One region of the Dermacoccus sp. Ellin185 genome, then DNA from elsewhere that is predicted to be linked to it. Evidence: riboswitches for the same ligand, from Rfam matches in the RefSeq annotation. Region 1 holds a riboswitch; the other holds the start of a gene.
What was found. A riboswitch is a leader RNA that binds a small molecule or an ion and turns the genes downstream of it on or off. The one in region 1 is predicted to bind thiamine pyrophosphate.

Region 1 (7,553 bases):
CGGGGTGGCGCCCGGCGGGCCGTCGGCCTTCGGTTCTTCGTCTTGCATGCGATGTCCTCCCTGGTGTCCATCGTGCGGTCGGAAGTCACGACTCTTCCGGATCGCAGGCCACATCTCAAGTTGTTACTGGCCGGTACCCGGTCGGATCTGCTCGCGATCGAGTTCGGTCCGCGGTGGTCTGCCGCGACCGTGCGTGCTGGACGATGCCGCCTGTCGACCGAACACTGCTGATGCCCGCGATGCCGAATGAGCGCCCCGGACGCCTGACTGTGGCACGATGCGGGAACCCGTTTCGTCTCCCGTCGCACGTGAGGACCGCTGCTCATGACCAAGGCAACCTCGCATCTCGCGTCGGGGCCCGTCGCCCTGGCCCACCGCGGTTTCTCCGGTGGCACCTCGCATGCGCTGGAGAACTCGATGGCGGCGTTCCGCGCGGCTGCCGAGCTCGGCTACCGGTGGGTCGAGACCGACGTGCACGCCACCGTCGACGGGGTGGTCGTCGCCTTCCACGACACGACCCTCGACCGCACGAGCGACGGGGCCGGCGCGATCGCGCACCTGCCATGGGAGGTGGTCGCACGGGCGCGCATCGCCGGGCACGAGCCGATCCCGCGACTCGAGGAATTGCTGACGCAACTGCCGCAGGTGTGCGTCAACATCGACGTGAAATCGGCCGGCGCGGTCACATCGCTCATCGAGTGCATCGAACGGTGCGGCGCGCACGATCGCGTCCGCATCGCCTCCTTCTCCGACGCGCGGCGCCGAGCCGTCCTCGCCGGCCTGACGCGACCGGTCCGTTCATCGCCAGGGCAGTCGCGCACCATCGCGCTGTGGCTCGCGGCGCACCTGCCGGTGCTCGGTTCGCCCCTCGTCGCGCGCCTCGCGCACGGCATCGACGCCGTGCAGATCCCCGAACGTCAGGGCCGCCTGCGCGTGCTGACGCCGAGACTCCTGCGCGTCCTGCACGGCGCCGGGCTCGACGTCCACGTGTGGACGGTCAACGAGCGCGCCGACATGGAGCGTCTGCTCGACCTCGGCGTCGACGGCCTCATCACCGACCGCGCCGACGTGCTCAAGGACGTCCTCGTCGAACGGGGTGAATGGGGCTGAGCAGAGCGGCTCGATGGGCGATCGCCTGGTTTCGTCAGCCTGCAGCGCGGACCTCGTCTTTGATGGCGTGACCGTGCAGAGGCCAGGTGCGGTGTGCTGGACGCACGTGGTTGGGAGTGCGCCGAAGTGGCGAGGCGCGATCGCTGAGCCGCGACCGTCGAGAATCGTTGACACGGCGGGTATCCGGCGAAAGTATCTTTACGTCAAGATACTTTCACCGGAAGGCGCCTCATGCTCACGTTGCATCATGTCCAGGTCTCGATGCCCGAGGGTCGCGAGGACGACGCCCGACGTTTCTACCGCGATGCCCTCGGCCTCGACGAGATCGCCAAACCCGGCGTGCTCGCACAGCGCGGCGGCGCGTGGTTCCGCGCGTTCGCTGACGACGGCGCCGTCGCGGCCGAGATCCACCTCGGGATCGACGAACCGTTCGTCCCCGCCAAGAAGGCCCACCCCACCCTCGTCGTCGAATCGACAGCTGCCCTGGAGGCCCTTGCCGCGCGCATCGAGGGCGCCGGTTTCGACGTGAACTGGGCCGAGCGCCACACCCTCGACGGCTACGAACGCTTCCACTGCCGCGACGCGTTCGGCAACCGCGTCGAGGTGCTGACGCCCGAGCTCTGACGGCTCGCGAGCGCGATGCGTCAGTCGTGCGACGGCTCGGGCGCATGCCCGAGGGAACGGTTGATCTCGGCGATCAACCGGCGTCCGTGCACACCCCACGCGTGCCGCTCGTCGGCACTCGCGCGCGTCAGGGCGCGCTGCCACGTGAAGACGCGCCCGACCCGGGCGATGAGCAGGGCGTCGTCGACGGCGGCGCTCAGCGCAGTGCTCGAGACGACGTCGCTCCACACGCTGAGGTAGGCGCGCAGGATGCGCTCACGGGCTGCGCGGGCGGCGTCGTCGTCGAGTCCCTCGCCGATGCGCTCGAGCGGGACGAGCAGCGAGCACAGCGGGTTGCCGACGCTCGCGTCGCCCCAGTCGAAGATGCGCGCGTCGTGAGCGCCCGCCGAGGTGCCGTCGGCAAAGACGTTGCCGGCGTGCAGGTCGTCGTGCTGAATGGTCAGCGGCAGCCCGACGGCGTCGAGCCGCTGCGCGGCGCGGCGCACCTCACGTGTCGTGTCGGGTTTGAGCCCAAGGCGTTGCCACCGGCGAGCAGATTCGCGCGGCGACATGTCGGGCACGCCCGCGTCGCGCAGTTGATCGACGACCCGCGTCGACGAGCGTTGCAGTCGCGCGTAGCGTCGCACCACGGACGACATGAGGCTGACGGCGTCGTCGTCACGCTGTACGTCACGCAGCACCGGGCCCTGATCGGGCATGAGCAGCCAGCCGCGCTCGGGGTCGTCGGCCCACACGACCGGAACCGCGTCGGGCGTGACGGAACGCAACGCGCGCAGGATGGCGGCCTCGGGGCTCATCTCCGGGCTCGTCGCCTTGAACCACACGCGCCCTTGATCGGTCGTCTCGGCGACGAGCACCGTCGACCAGGGACGCACCCGCGGCTGCAACGGCGTCGTCGGCACACGTTCGAGACCGCGCCGCGCGAGGGCCGTGTCCATCCAGCGCACGGCCTCCCAGCGCCACGTCTCACTGCTCCAGATCGCGCTCGCGGGCGCGACCTGATCAGAGCCGGGGAGAACAGGAAGATCGGGTGACTTCACCACGTCGTTCGACCGCTCAGTCGATGTCGGCGTGAGCGGCGACCGGCATGGCGTCCCCGAGATCACCCGTCGCACCGGCATCACGTCCCGCGGCCTGCGTGCCTGCGTCACCGTCGCGGGTGCCTGCACCGCCGCCAGGCGCGTGTGCACCACCGTCGTACACATCGGCGCGCGTGAGTGCTGCGTCGTCGCGCCCGAGAGCGTCGACGATGTCGGCGGCCGTCAGCCCCACGGTCGCGAGCACCTCGCCGCGCGAGGCGTGGACGAGGAACTCCTTGGGAATGCCGAACGTGTCGAGCGGCGTGCGCACACCGGCTTCACGCAGGCGTCGCGCGACGGCGCTGCCGACGCCCGCCTCGACGAGGTTGTCCTCGATGACGACGACCCGGCCCGCGGCGCGGGCGAGGTCGACGAGTTCGTCGGCCACCGGGTAGGTCCAGCGCGGGTCGATGACCTGGACGCGACGGCCCTGATCGGTGAGCAGATCGGCGACGCCGAGTGCCGTCGAGACCATCGACCCGACACCGACGACCAGCACGTCCACGCCGTCGCCGCCGTCGGGTTCACGCATGACGTCGAGGCGACCGAGACGCCTCTCGGCGACGAGCGGGTCGGCGACGTCGCCCTTGGGGAAGCGGATGACGCTCGGCGCGTCGTCGATGTCGACGGCCTCGCGCAGCAGTTCGCGCACCTGTGCGCCGTCGCGCGGGGCGGCGAGGTGCAGGCCGGGCACGATCGAGCAGATCGACATGTCCCACATGCCGTTGTGCGAGGCGCCGTCGGAGCCGGTGACGCCGGCACGGTCGAGCACGAACGTCACGCCCTGACGGTGCAGTGCGGTGTCCATGAGCAGCTGGTCGAACGCGCGGTTGAGGAACGTCGCATAGACGGCGACGACGGGGTGCAGGCCGCCGTACGACAACCCGGACGCCATCGTGACGGCATGCTGCTCGGCAATGCCGACGTCGAACACGCGCTCGGGGTACTTCTTCGCGAACCCGTCGAGCCCGACGGGGATGAGCATGGCAGCCGTGATGGCGACGATGTCGTCGCGCTCGGCGCCGAGGGCGACCATCTCGTCGCTGAACTCGTCGGTCCAGATGCGGCCACTCACCTCGAACGGCAGGCCGGTCTCGGGGTTGAACTTGCCGATGCCGTGCCACTGGTCGGCCTCGTCGGAGAACGCGGGCTCGTAGCCGCGGCCCTTCTGCGTGATGACGTGCACGAGGGTCGGCCGGCCGTAGTCGCGAGCGCGGCGCAGCGCGGCCTCGACCGCCGCCTCGTCATGTCCGTCGATCGGGCCGAGGTACTTGATGCCGAGGCTCTCGAAGACGCCCGTGTCGGGGTAGACGATGTCCTTGAGACCACGCTTCACGCCGTGCAGCGCCTCGTACATCTTCGTCCCGACCTTCGGCGTCGCCTGCAGGCGGTTCTTGCCCCAGTCGAGCACCTGGTCGTAGGTGTGCATCGTGCGCATCGTCGCGAGGTGGTGCGCCATCCCGCCGATCGTCGGGGCATAGGAGCGCTCGTTGTCGTTGAGGACGATGACGAGCGGCAGGTCGGCGTCGGCGGAGATGTTGTTGAGCGCCTCCCACGCCATGCCGCCGGTCAGGGCGCCGTCACCGATGACGGCGACGGTGTGACGGTCGCTCTCACCCTTGAGGCGGCGCGCCTTGGCGATGCCCTCGGCCCAGCTCAGCGACGTCGAGGCGTGCGAGTTCTCGACGACATCGTGCTCGGACTCCTCGCGGCTCGGGTAACCCGACAGTCCGCCGGATTTCTTGAGCTTGCTGAAGTCGTGACGCCCCGTCAGCAACTTGTGGACGTAACTCTGGTGGCCGGTGTCGAAGACGAACGTGTCCTTCGGCGAGTCGAAGACGCGGTGCATCGCGATGCTCAACTCGACGACACCCAGGTTGGGGCCCAGGTGCCCACCCGTCTTGGAGACGGATTCGACGAGGAACTGACGGATCTCGGCGGCGAGCGCGTCGAGCTCCTCGGCGGGGATTCGCTTGAGATCGTCCGGACCCGAGATGGTTTCCAGCAGCGTCACGTCTCACTCAGCCTTTCGAAAGTGCAGTCTCCTGAGTCTAGGTCGTCGACCGCGCAGCCGCCATGCGGGCGTGGGCACCCTCCCGTCGCGCCCCCGTCGGAGCCGGTAGCGCCGTCGGAGATCAAAGGCCGGGACTCTGCCCGCCCACGCACCCGCCCCGAACGCCGGCGCATCACAGCCGAGGGACGAACGTCTTGCCGCGCATCGCCTCGTGCACGAGACGGACGGCGCGCGCCGTGGCACGCAACCGCAGCCCCTCCGCGGACAGGTGCTCCATCACCTGCGGCACCGCGCGCGGTGGCAGCTCGTCAGCGAGGTCGACGCGGATGCGGCGATATGACTCGCGCATCGCGCCGAGTTGAGCGTCGACATGCCACGTCGCCACCCAAGCGAGCGCCACCGGGTGACGGCGCCATGCGTCGTAGGCGCGAAAATCCGAGGGGCACTGATCGAGCAGCCACTGCGTCGCCGCCTCCTGCCACCCCGGCGCACCCGGCGGCGGCACACCTTTCGGCCAGCCCGGAGGGCCGGTGTTCACCTCGTCCGACATGACCCCAGCGTACCCCATTGTTCGAACACGTGTTCTATTTGATGACCGCCCCACGAGACCCGCAGACCGGCGCGACGCACTCCCCCGAAGCCGGGTGCTCTGTGGCATGCTGAGCCCGTCACACGGGAGCCCGAGGCGCGGGCTGAGAGGGCATCGCCATGCCGACCGTCCAACCTGATGCGGTTCATGCCGCCGTAGGGAGTGTTCGATCGTGTCTACCCTGACGCCTGCCCCTTCCCCTGCCCACGACGATGCGCCGCGCCTGGCGCCGGCCGCCGCCACCCCAGAACGGCGCGAGGCCCGCCGCAGCGCCCTCGTCGGAAATTTCGTCGACCAGTTCGACATCTTCCTGCCCGTCATTGCGCTGGGTGGGGTGCTGTCGACGCGTTCGACGATTCCCGACGGCCTCGTCTTCGCCGCGACACTCCTGGGCCGCCCCCTCGGGGCGTTCGCCCTCGGCACCCTGGCCGATCGTCGCGGACGAGCCCGCGTGTCACGCGGCGCACTGCTCGGCCTGAGCGTGTGCACCGGCCTCATGGTGACGCTCCCCCTGCACACCTCGACGTGGGCCGTGGCCGCTCTCCTGGCGTTGCGCTTCGCCGCCGGATTCTTCCTCGGCGGGCAGTACTCCGCGGCCATCCCCCGCGCCCTCGCGCTCACAGAGCCGCAACGACGCGGCCACCTGAGCGGCCTCGTCATGGCGATGTCACCCCTCGCGAACGCCACCATCGCTGCCGCCACGATGATGCTGACGGCCTCACTCGGCGGCGCGTACACCACGTGGGGGTGGCGCCTGCTGTTCGTCGTCGGCGCACTCCTGCCGTTGATCCTGGCCCTCACCGCGAGGTCAGCGCACGCCGGGCCGGCAGGTCACAGCCACTCTTCCCACGAATCCGACAAGCGCGATCCCGCCGCGCACGTCGCGACCGACGACGAGGAAGAGCGCGTGACGGGCCGTGTCGTGGCCGCATTGTTCACCCTCATGACGGGGTTGTGGTTGTTCACGATGATGGGCGTCTCGGTGCTGACGAGTTCGCTGCGCCCGCACTTGTCCCCCCATGACGTCGGGCTCGTCATGCTCGTCGCGACGGCCTTCAGTGCGCCGACGATGGCCGCGGCGGGTGCCGTCTCGACGCGTGTGGGCCGTTCACGCTTCTTCATGGCGTTCGGAGCACTGGCCTGCATCGCCGCCCCCGCCGCCTATCTCGCGGCGATGCATGCGGCGTCATCGGGCAGCATCGTCGCCACGACGATCGCCGCCGCGGCCGTCCAGATCGTCACCGTCTCCGCCTACGGCCCGGTCGGCGCCTACCTCGCCGAACACTTCCCCGAGTCGCGACGTTCGCGCGGCTACGGCAGCGTCTATTCGGCGTCGGTCGTGCTGCCCGGCCTGTACCCGTTCTGGCTGCCCACCGTGACGCAGTGGCTCGGCCGTTCGGCCGTCGTCCCGCTCGTGCTGTGCGTCGCGGGCCTCCTCGTCACTCTTGCCCCCGCGTGGATACGCGGAAGTAACGTTGGTGGTTACGAAAAAGTAAGTTGAGTGGGTGAAATCAGCTCGAACCGGTGGCGACGCCGTGATGATCTTGTTAACGTCGTGACTCGGTTCACATCGACTATCGAAGGATGAGCATGTTCACCACACGCCGTACCGCCAAGATCGCCCTCGTCGCCACCGCCGTGGCCGGCACCGTCACGATGGCTGCGCCCGGCGCGCAGGCCGCGACGAGCGACACGACGAAGGACACCATCTGGAACCTCGGCTACGACACGTCGGCGACGACGACGATCAAGAAGTCCGGGCAGTCCTCGACGACGACCGGCTTCACCTTCTCCACCCTCCACGTCGAGAAGGGTGACTTGAGCTCCGACATCATGCTCAAGGACTTCAAGATGCCGGTGAAGCTCGGCAAGCTGCAGATCGCCATCGCGACGATCTCGCAGGAACCCGTCGGCAAGGCCGTCGGAACGATCGACCCGAACACGCACAAGATCGTGCAGACCCAGAAGGTCAACCTCCACATCAAGGATGTCTCGGCCACGGGTAAGGGCCTCATCAACCTCGTCGGCAAGAACTGCCGCACGAGCAGCCCCATCACGCTGACCGTGACGGGCAAGCAGGGTGGCTTGTTCGACCCGATCAACCTCTCGGGCACGTTCACCATCCCGAACTTCGCCA
Region 2 (7,553 bases), on a different contig from region 1:
GGTCGTAGCCGGGTGCGACGTCGGTGACGAGCGGGCCGAGCGTGTAGAACGGCGCGCCGTCACACCACTCCTGCTGCAGGCGCACGTTCTCCTCGACGAGGTCGAGCGGCACGTGCCCGGGGCCCTCGACCATGACCTGGACGTCGAACTGCCATGCCCGCTTCGTCAGCTCGGCGAGGGTGCGCAGCTCGGAAAGCTGCGCCTCGTCGTTGGCGTCGGCGGTACAGCCAGGGCGCAGGCCGTCACCGAGGGAGAAGGCGACGTCGTAGCGGGCGAAGATCTCGCACAGCTCGTCGAAGTGGGTGTAGAGGAAGTTCTCCTCGTGGTGCGCGAGACACCAGCCGGCCATGATCGAGCCGCCGCGGCTGACGATGCCCGTGATGCGCTCGGCCGTCATCGGCACGTAGCGCAGCAGCACGCCGGCGTGGATCGTCATGTAGTCGACGCCCTGCTCGCACTGCTCGATGACGGTGTCGCGGAAGATCTCCCACGTCAGCTTGTCGGCCTCACCGTTGACCTTCTCGAGGGCCTGGTAGATCGGCACGGTGCCGATCGGGACGGGGGAGTTGCGGAGGATCCACTCGCGCGTTGTGTGGATGTCGTCACCGGTCGACAGGTCCATGACGGTGTCGGCGCCCCACGTCGTCGCCCACGTCAGCTTGTCGACCTCCTCGGCGATCGACGACGTCACGGCCGAGTTTCCGATGTTCGCGTTGACCTTGACGAGGAAGCGACGCCCGATGATCATCGGCTCGCTCTCCGGGTGGTTGACGTTGGCGGGGATGATCGCGCGTCCGGCGGCGACCTCGTCGCGCACGAGTTCGAGGGCGCAGTTCTCGCGGGCGGCGACGAATCGCATCTCGGGGGTGATCAATCCCTTACGGGCGTAGTGCATCTGGGTGACGACGGCGCCGTCCTTCGAGCGCAGCGGTGCGCGACGTTCGCCGCGCCACTCGTGGCTCGCCTCACCGCGTCGGACGGCCGAGCGGCCGTCGTCGAGCAGGGTGCGCTCTCGGCCGGCGTACGTCTCGACGTCGTCGCGCTCGGCGATCCACTCGGCGCGCAACGGCGGCAGCCCGACCTCGGGGTCACTGCCCGGGCCGGAGGTGTCGTACAGCTCGACGGGAGCGTTGGCCGCGCCGGTGCCGGGGGAGTTGTCGAGGATGACCTCGGTGTAGGGCACGCGCAGGCCGTCCGCGTCTCGGTACTGCTTGCGGCGAGCGTCCGATCCGTCAGCGGGGGTGGTTGCGCGCCTCTGAACCGCGGCCGACGCCGGCGACGTGGCTGCTCGGTCGGTGGTGGCCGCGAGGTCGCGGGCGTTGAACGTCGTCATGATGGTGCCTCCTTCGGATCGGACGAAGGCACGGCAAGACCCCACGCAGCAGGCGTCGACGAACGTCGGCACCGAACGGAGGATGAGCGACCATGAGGTCTCCTTGGCTGCCTGCGCCGGCATGATCCGGGTCAGGTCGGGTAGCGGTCGGAGCAGTATCAGCTCCCTCTCAGCCCTGTTCTCAGGACTCCCACGAAGGACGCTTCCGACTATGGCACATCCCGGCAGACGAACGTGACGAAGGGGTCCGTCAGGTTCGTGACGAACCTGACGGACCCCTCCGGTCACGAGTCGTGCTCAGCGGCGCAACATCTCTTCCATCGTCGGCACCGCGACGAACGGATCGCGCGCCCGATTGCGCGTCTCGGCAAGCGTACGAACCGATTTCGACGATGTTCTCGGCGCTTCCCCATCCTTGGACACGCGCGCGCCAGAACCGCCGTTCACCACCACGTCTGCTCCGCCGAGCACGCGCTCTAGCTGCTGCGTCAACTCACCGGCGGCCTCGCTCGCCCGCGCTTCCAGGCCTCGCCCGGCCCAGTCGTCGGGCGCGGCGTAGACCGCCGTCGGCATGACGAGCGCCTTCATGTACGCGAACAGCGGTCGCAAGGCGGTGTCCGTCACCAGTGAGTGTCGGGCGGAACCGCCCGTCGCGCCGACGATGACGGGCACGCCGCTCAGCACGCCGCCCGCAGTCGCATCCCAGAACGACTTGAACAAGCCCGTGAAGCTCGCCTTGTACGTCGGCGTCACCGCGACCACGGCGTCGGCCGCGCCCAGCACCTCGTAGGCGTCCGCGAGCGCCGGGGGAGCGAACCCCGTCAACGACGCCGTCGTGATGTCGTGCGCCAGCGCCCGCAGGTCGATCCGCTCGACGACGACCTCGCTGCCCTGCTCCCGCGCACTCTCGACAACCGCGTCGCTCAGCAGCTGGGCGAGACGATGCGTCGACGATTCCTCACTCAACCCGCCGCTGATCACGGCGAGGCGTGCCGTCCAGTTCATCATCGTGTTCTCCTTCGTCTCGTTGCTCTGAGTTTGGGCGTAACGCCGCCGCCGGCGTCGCCCGCCCGGCCCGGTCAGCCGAGTTGTCGACGAACCGGGCTGATGCTCAACGGTCTTCGGCGCGCGTTCCCGTCACGTCGTCGGTCTTCGGAGCACGCGGCACACCTGTCTCGACGCCGCCCATCTGACCGGCGTCAGCCGAGGGCGTGTCGGTCGCCTGGGCAGCGCGCGCAGCCAGCAGGCTGGCATGCGTCGGGGCATCAGGCACGCCGGCGGCGCGTCGGATGTCCATCTCGGCGCGCAGCTGCGGCACGACCTTCGTGCCGAGCAGCTCGATCTGGTGCATGACCTCGGCGTGCGGCAGCCCGGCGTGGTCGATGAGGAACAGCTGACGCTGGTAGTCACCGACGTAGTCGCGGAAGCCGAGCGTGGCCTCGACGACCTCGTCCGGCGTGCCGACCGTCAGCGGCGTCTGACGCGTGTAGTCCTCCAACGAACCCGCCCCGCCGTAGACCGGCGCGTGATCGAAGTAGGGGCGGAACGTCTCCATCGCCTTCGCCTTCGACTCGGCCATGAACACCTGCCCACCGAGGCCGACGATCGCGTCCTGCGCCCGGCCGTGACCGTAGTGCTCGAAGCGTTCCCGGTAGAACTGCACCATCTGCGCAGCGTGCTGCGGCGGCCAGAAGATGTGGTTGTGGAAGAAACCGTCACCGTAGTAGGCGGCCTGCTCCGCGATCTCGGGGCTGCGGATCGAGCCGTGCCAGACGAACGGCGCGATGTCGTCGAGCGGGCGCGGCGTCGAGGTGAAACCCTGCAGCGGTGTGCGGAACTTGCCCTCCCACGTCACGTTCTCTTCGTTCCACAGGCGGCGCAGCAGCGCGTAGTTCTCGATGGCGAGCGGGATGCCGTCGCGGATGTCCTTGCCGAACCACGGGTAGACCGGGCCGGTGTTGCCACGCCCCAGCATGAGGTCGACGCGGCCGCCGGCGAGATGCTGCGCGTAGGCGTAGTCCTCGGCGATGCGCACCGGGTCCGTCGTCGTGATGAGCGTCGTCGACGTCGACAGGATGATGTTCTTCGTCACCACCGCGAGGTTCGCCATCAGCACGGCCGGGTTGGCCGGTGCGACGAACGGCGGGTTGTGGTGCTGGCCGGTGGCGAAGACGTCGAGGCCCACCTCGTCGGCGAGCTTCGCCATCTCGACGGTGTTCGCGATGCGCTCGTGCTCGCTGACGGTGCGCCCTGTCGTCGGGTTCGTCGTGACGTCACCGACGGTGAAGATGCCGAACTGCATGAGGGCCTCCCTTGGTCCATGCATTCATGTAGTTGAAAATGCAACTACTTGCGGAACGGGACGGCGCGGCCGGTTATTCCAGCTGCGCGCGCGGTGACCCTGGCCCTGCGCGGCCCAACTGCGATCCCCGTACCCATCTGCGATCTTCGTCTTATTCAATGGACGTTGGTGAATGAGCGGTTGTCGTCAGCCTCGCCGCGGAGGCGGGCGCGGTGCAGGAGGCGATAGATGCCCGCAACGCGTCACTCGGACGGTGGCTGCCGCTTCGACGACCGGCCCGAACGGTCATCCTTCAGTCGCCATCGACGTCTCCGAGGTCGCCGGTGGTGCGGGGACCGAGCGCGAGACGCGCCGCGTGCTCGGGCAGCGGCGGGGGAGTGCCGCCCCATTCCGGGCACAGCGCCTTGTGATCGCACCACGAGCACAAGCGCGACTTCTTGGGCCGCCAGTCACCCGTCCGAGCGCAGCGCTCGATCGCGCGCCACAGCGCCTTGAGCTTGCGTTCGAGCGCGAGCAAGTCGGCCTCGTCGGGTTGATAACGCAAGAACTGACTGTTGCCCAGGTAGACGAGTTGCAGCATGAGCGGCATGACGCCCCGCGTGCGCCAGATGACGAGCGCGTAGAACTTCATCTGGAACAACGCCTTGTTCTCGAAGAGCTCCGACGGCGCCCGTCCCGTCTTGTAGTCGACGACGCGGATCTGCCCGCCGGGAGCGACGTCGAGGCGGTCGATGTACCCGCGCAGCGTGAGCCCGTCGAGGTCGGCCTCGACGTAGAGCTCGCGCTCGGCGGGTTCGAGGAACTGCGGGTTCTCCATCGCGAACCACTTCTCGACGAGCTTCTCCGCATCACGCAGCCACGTCGCGAGATCGTGCGGTGTGCTGCCCGCGAGTTCGGCCAGCTCCGGTTCGTCGGTGAGCATGTCCTCCCAGGCATGGGGGACGAGGTCGAGCGCCCGCTCGAGCGTGCGTTTCGGGGCGTCGACGTCGAAGATGCGCTCGAGCACCGAATGGACGAGCGTCCCCCGCGACGCCGCCGCACTCGGCGACTCCGGCAGCTTGTCGATGACGCGGAAGCGATAGAGCAGGGGACACTGCATGAAGTCGGAGGCGCGCGACGGAGACAACGAAGCGGGCATCCGAGAAGTCTAATCATCCCGGCGCACGAGGCCCACATAGTCTTGGGGCATGCCCCAGCCCACACCCGGCCTCAAGATCGCCTCACTGCGCGGCGTCCCCGTCTACATCGGACGCACGTGGCCGATCATCGCCGTCATCATCGTCGCGATCTTCGGCCCGCAGGTCGCCTCGCTTCACCCCGAATGGGGTTTCGGCGCGTACGTCGTCGGCATCGGGTACGCGTTGTTGCTGCTGCTCAGCGTGCTCGTCCACGAGGCGGCGCACGCCCTCGTCGCACAGGCTTGCCACTACCGCGTCACGCATATCGTCGCCGACCTCATGGGCGGCCACACGAGCTACGACACCCCCGACGCGACGCCCGGACGCAGCGCGCTCGTCGCCGCCGTCGGGCCGCTGTCGAACGCGGTGCTCGCGGTGATCGGCTTCCTCGGCCACCGCGCGAGTGACGGCGACGGCGCCGTGCCGCTGCTGCTCGGGGCGTTCGCGTGGAGCAACGCGTTCGTCGCGGCGTTCAACGCGTTGCCCGGTCTGCCGCTCGATGGTGGGTTCCTCGTCGACGCGCTCGTGTGGAAGCTGACGGGCAACCGCGCCACGGGCATGAAGGCCGCCGGCTGGTGCGGACGCATCGTCGCCATCGGCGTGGCCGCGTGGGCCGTGCTCGGGTTCGTACGCGCGCCCGGCTCGCTGTGGAGCCTCGTGTGGCTGCTGTTCATCGCCTCGTTCCTCTGGCGCGGCGCGAGCGTCGCCGTCAACGTCGGCATCAACCGCGAGTTCCTCGGCGGCATCCGAGTCGCCGACGTCATCCGCCCCGCCGTCGCCGTCCCCGCGAGCACGCCCGTCGCGGCACTGCCGGAGACGGGCGACACGATCGTCCTCATCGACGCAGACGGCGCCGCCAGCGCCCTCGTCGCGCCCGGTGCGCACGTGCGGGTGCCCGTGGATCAGCGCCCGCACGTGCCCGCGAGCGCCCTCGGCGAGGCCCTGCTGCCGCATGCGGGCGCCGTCATCTCCTCACCGCAGGACGACGTGATGGCGATCCTGCCCGCGTTCGAGGGCGATCCGACGCCGGGTGTCGTCACCGTCAGCATGCCGGTGGAAGGGCAGCCCGCAGCTGCCGACGACCCGGTCGCGCTGCGACTGGTCGGCATCGCGACGCTCGCCGACCTCGAGCGTGCGATGCAGCGTCACGCGCACGAGAGCGGCACCATGCCGCGGGGCGCCTAGACTTGCTCCCCATGAGCGAGAGCGATCAGACCCCCGCCCCGTCGACCGGCGCCGAGTACCGCCGCGGCCCCTTCCGGGAGGGCGAGCGCATCCAGCTCACCGACCCCAAGGGGCGCATGCACACGATCACGCTGACGCCCGGCAAGCAGTTCCACACCCACCGCGGTCACATCAAGCACGACGACCTCATCGGTTCGCCCGATGCGGTGACGGTGACGAACACGGCGGGCGTCGAGTACCTCGCGGTGCGTCCGCTGCTGAGCGACTACGTCATGTCGATGCCGCGCGGCGCGGCCGTCGTCTATCCGAAGGACGCCGGGCAGATCGTCACGATGGCCGACATCTTCCCCGGCGCACGCGTCGTCGAAGCGGGCGTCGGTTCGGGTGCGTTGTCGATGTCGCTGCTGCGCGCCGTCGGTGAGGACGGGCGCCTGTACTCGTTCGAGCGTCGCGAGGACTTCGCCGCCATCGCCGCGGGCAACGCGCGCGAGTTCTTCGGCGTCGACCACCCGGCGTGGAGCATCACCGTCGGCGACCTGGTCGAGGCGCTGCCGCAGACCGTCGAGTCGGGCACGATCGACCGCGTCGTGCTCGACATGCTCGCGCCCTGGGAGTGCCTCGACGTCGTTCACGAGGCGCTCGCGCCCGGCGGCGTGCTCATCTGTTACGTCGCGACGGCGACGCAGTTGTCGCGCGTCGCCGAGGCCGCGCGCGATCACGGCGGCTTCACCGAGCCGAACGCGTGGGAGAGCCTCGTGCGCGGCTGGCACCTCGAAGGCCTCGCGGTGCGCCCCGAGCACCGCATGCACGCCCACACCGGCTTCCTCATCTCCACGCGCCGCCTCGCCGACGGCGTCGCCGCGCCGCTCGTCAAGCGCCGCCCTGCCAAGGGTGCCTACGGTGACGACGGCGCTCCCGCCAGCGCCCCGGAGCCCACGCCCGACGACGCGTGGACACCCGAAGCCGTCGGCGAACGCCCCGTCTCCGACAAGAAGATGCGCAAGCTCGTGCGCTCGTTCGAGAACACCCCGACGGCACAGGCGCTCGCGGGCGATGACACCGCACGCGCCCCTGAGTCGGCGGCGCCGGCGGGCTCTGACGACGCTTCGGTGGCGCAGGCGAGCGCCGGCTCGGCCGCCGACGCGGAGACGTCCGTCGCTGCTGAACCGGACGCTGCCGCAGAGAACGCCGAGGCGCCCGTCGCAACCGATCAGGACTGACGCGAGGGTCGTCTCAGACGTCGTCATCGAGGCACCAGCCAGCCATCAGCGCCTCGTCGAACGAGCACGATCCACTTGGGTCGTGCTCGTTCGTCGTCGCGGGTGTGCGCAGGTCGATAGGGTGGAACGAGTGGCTGCTCGGGCCGCGCTTCGGTGCGCACGAGGAGCCGGACGGCTCTGACGAGCACCCCGAAGGCGAAGGAAACGGTGATGAGTGGCCCGAAGTTCGACCCGACGGACCGGACGTCGTCCTCGAACGACACGTCATCAGGCGCGACGTCGCCCGCCGACGTCCTGCGGCTGCGTTCGCAGTTGACGACGGTGTCGTCGCAGAA

Region 2: it holds a riboswitch for thiamine pyrophosphate, as region 1 does, so the genes downstream of both, thiC (phosphomethylpyrimidine synthase ThiC) here and HMPREF0321_RS06765 (MFS transporter) in region 1, are expected to answer to the same signal.

Annotation. Positions count from the first base shown of each region.
Region 1 covers NZ_AEIQ01000065.1:18,008-25,560, reverse strand. The annotation lists gene HMPREF0321_RS06795 (BCCT family transporter) at 1-48, opposite strand, end outside; gene HMPREF0321_RS06790 (glycerophosphodiester phosphodiesterase) at 325-1,110, shown strand; gene HMPREF0321_RS06785 (VOC family protein) at 1,342-1,734, shown strand; gene HMPREF0321_RS06780 (phosphotransferase family protein) at 1,755-2,774, opposite strand; gene dxs (1-deoxy-D-xylulose-5-phosphate synthase) at 2,791-4,827, opposite strand; gene HMPREF0321_RS06770 (hypothetical protein) at 5,000-5,377, opposite strand; TPP riboswitch at 5,490-5,595, shown strand; gene HMPREF0321_RS06765 (MFS transporter) at 5,589-6,917, shown strand; gene HMPREF0321_RS06760 (hypothetical protein) at 7,007-7,553, shown strand, end outside.
Region 2 covers NZ_AEIQ01000119.1:14,730-22,282, forward strand. The annotation lists gene thiC (phosphomethylpyrimidine synthase ThiC) at 1-1,333, opposite strand, end outside; TPP riboswitch at 1,423-1,537, opposite strand; gene HMPREF0321_RS13490 (CE1759 family FMN reductase) at 1,631-2,341, opposite strand; gene HMPREF0321_RS13495 (CE1758 family FMN-dependent luciferase-like monooxygenase) at 2,445-3,635, opposite strand; gene HMPREF0321_RS13500 (PD-(D/E)XK nuclease family protein) at 3,928-4,773, opposite strand; gene HMPREF0321_RS13505 (site-2 protease family protein) at 4,823-5,998, shown strand; gene HMPREF0321_RS13510 (tRNA (adenine-N1)-methyltransferase) at 6,010-7,218, shown strand; gene arc (proteasome ATPase) at 7,429-7,553, shown strand, end outside.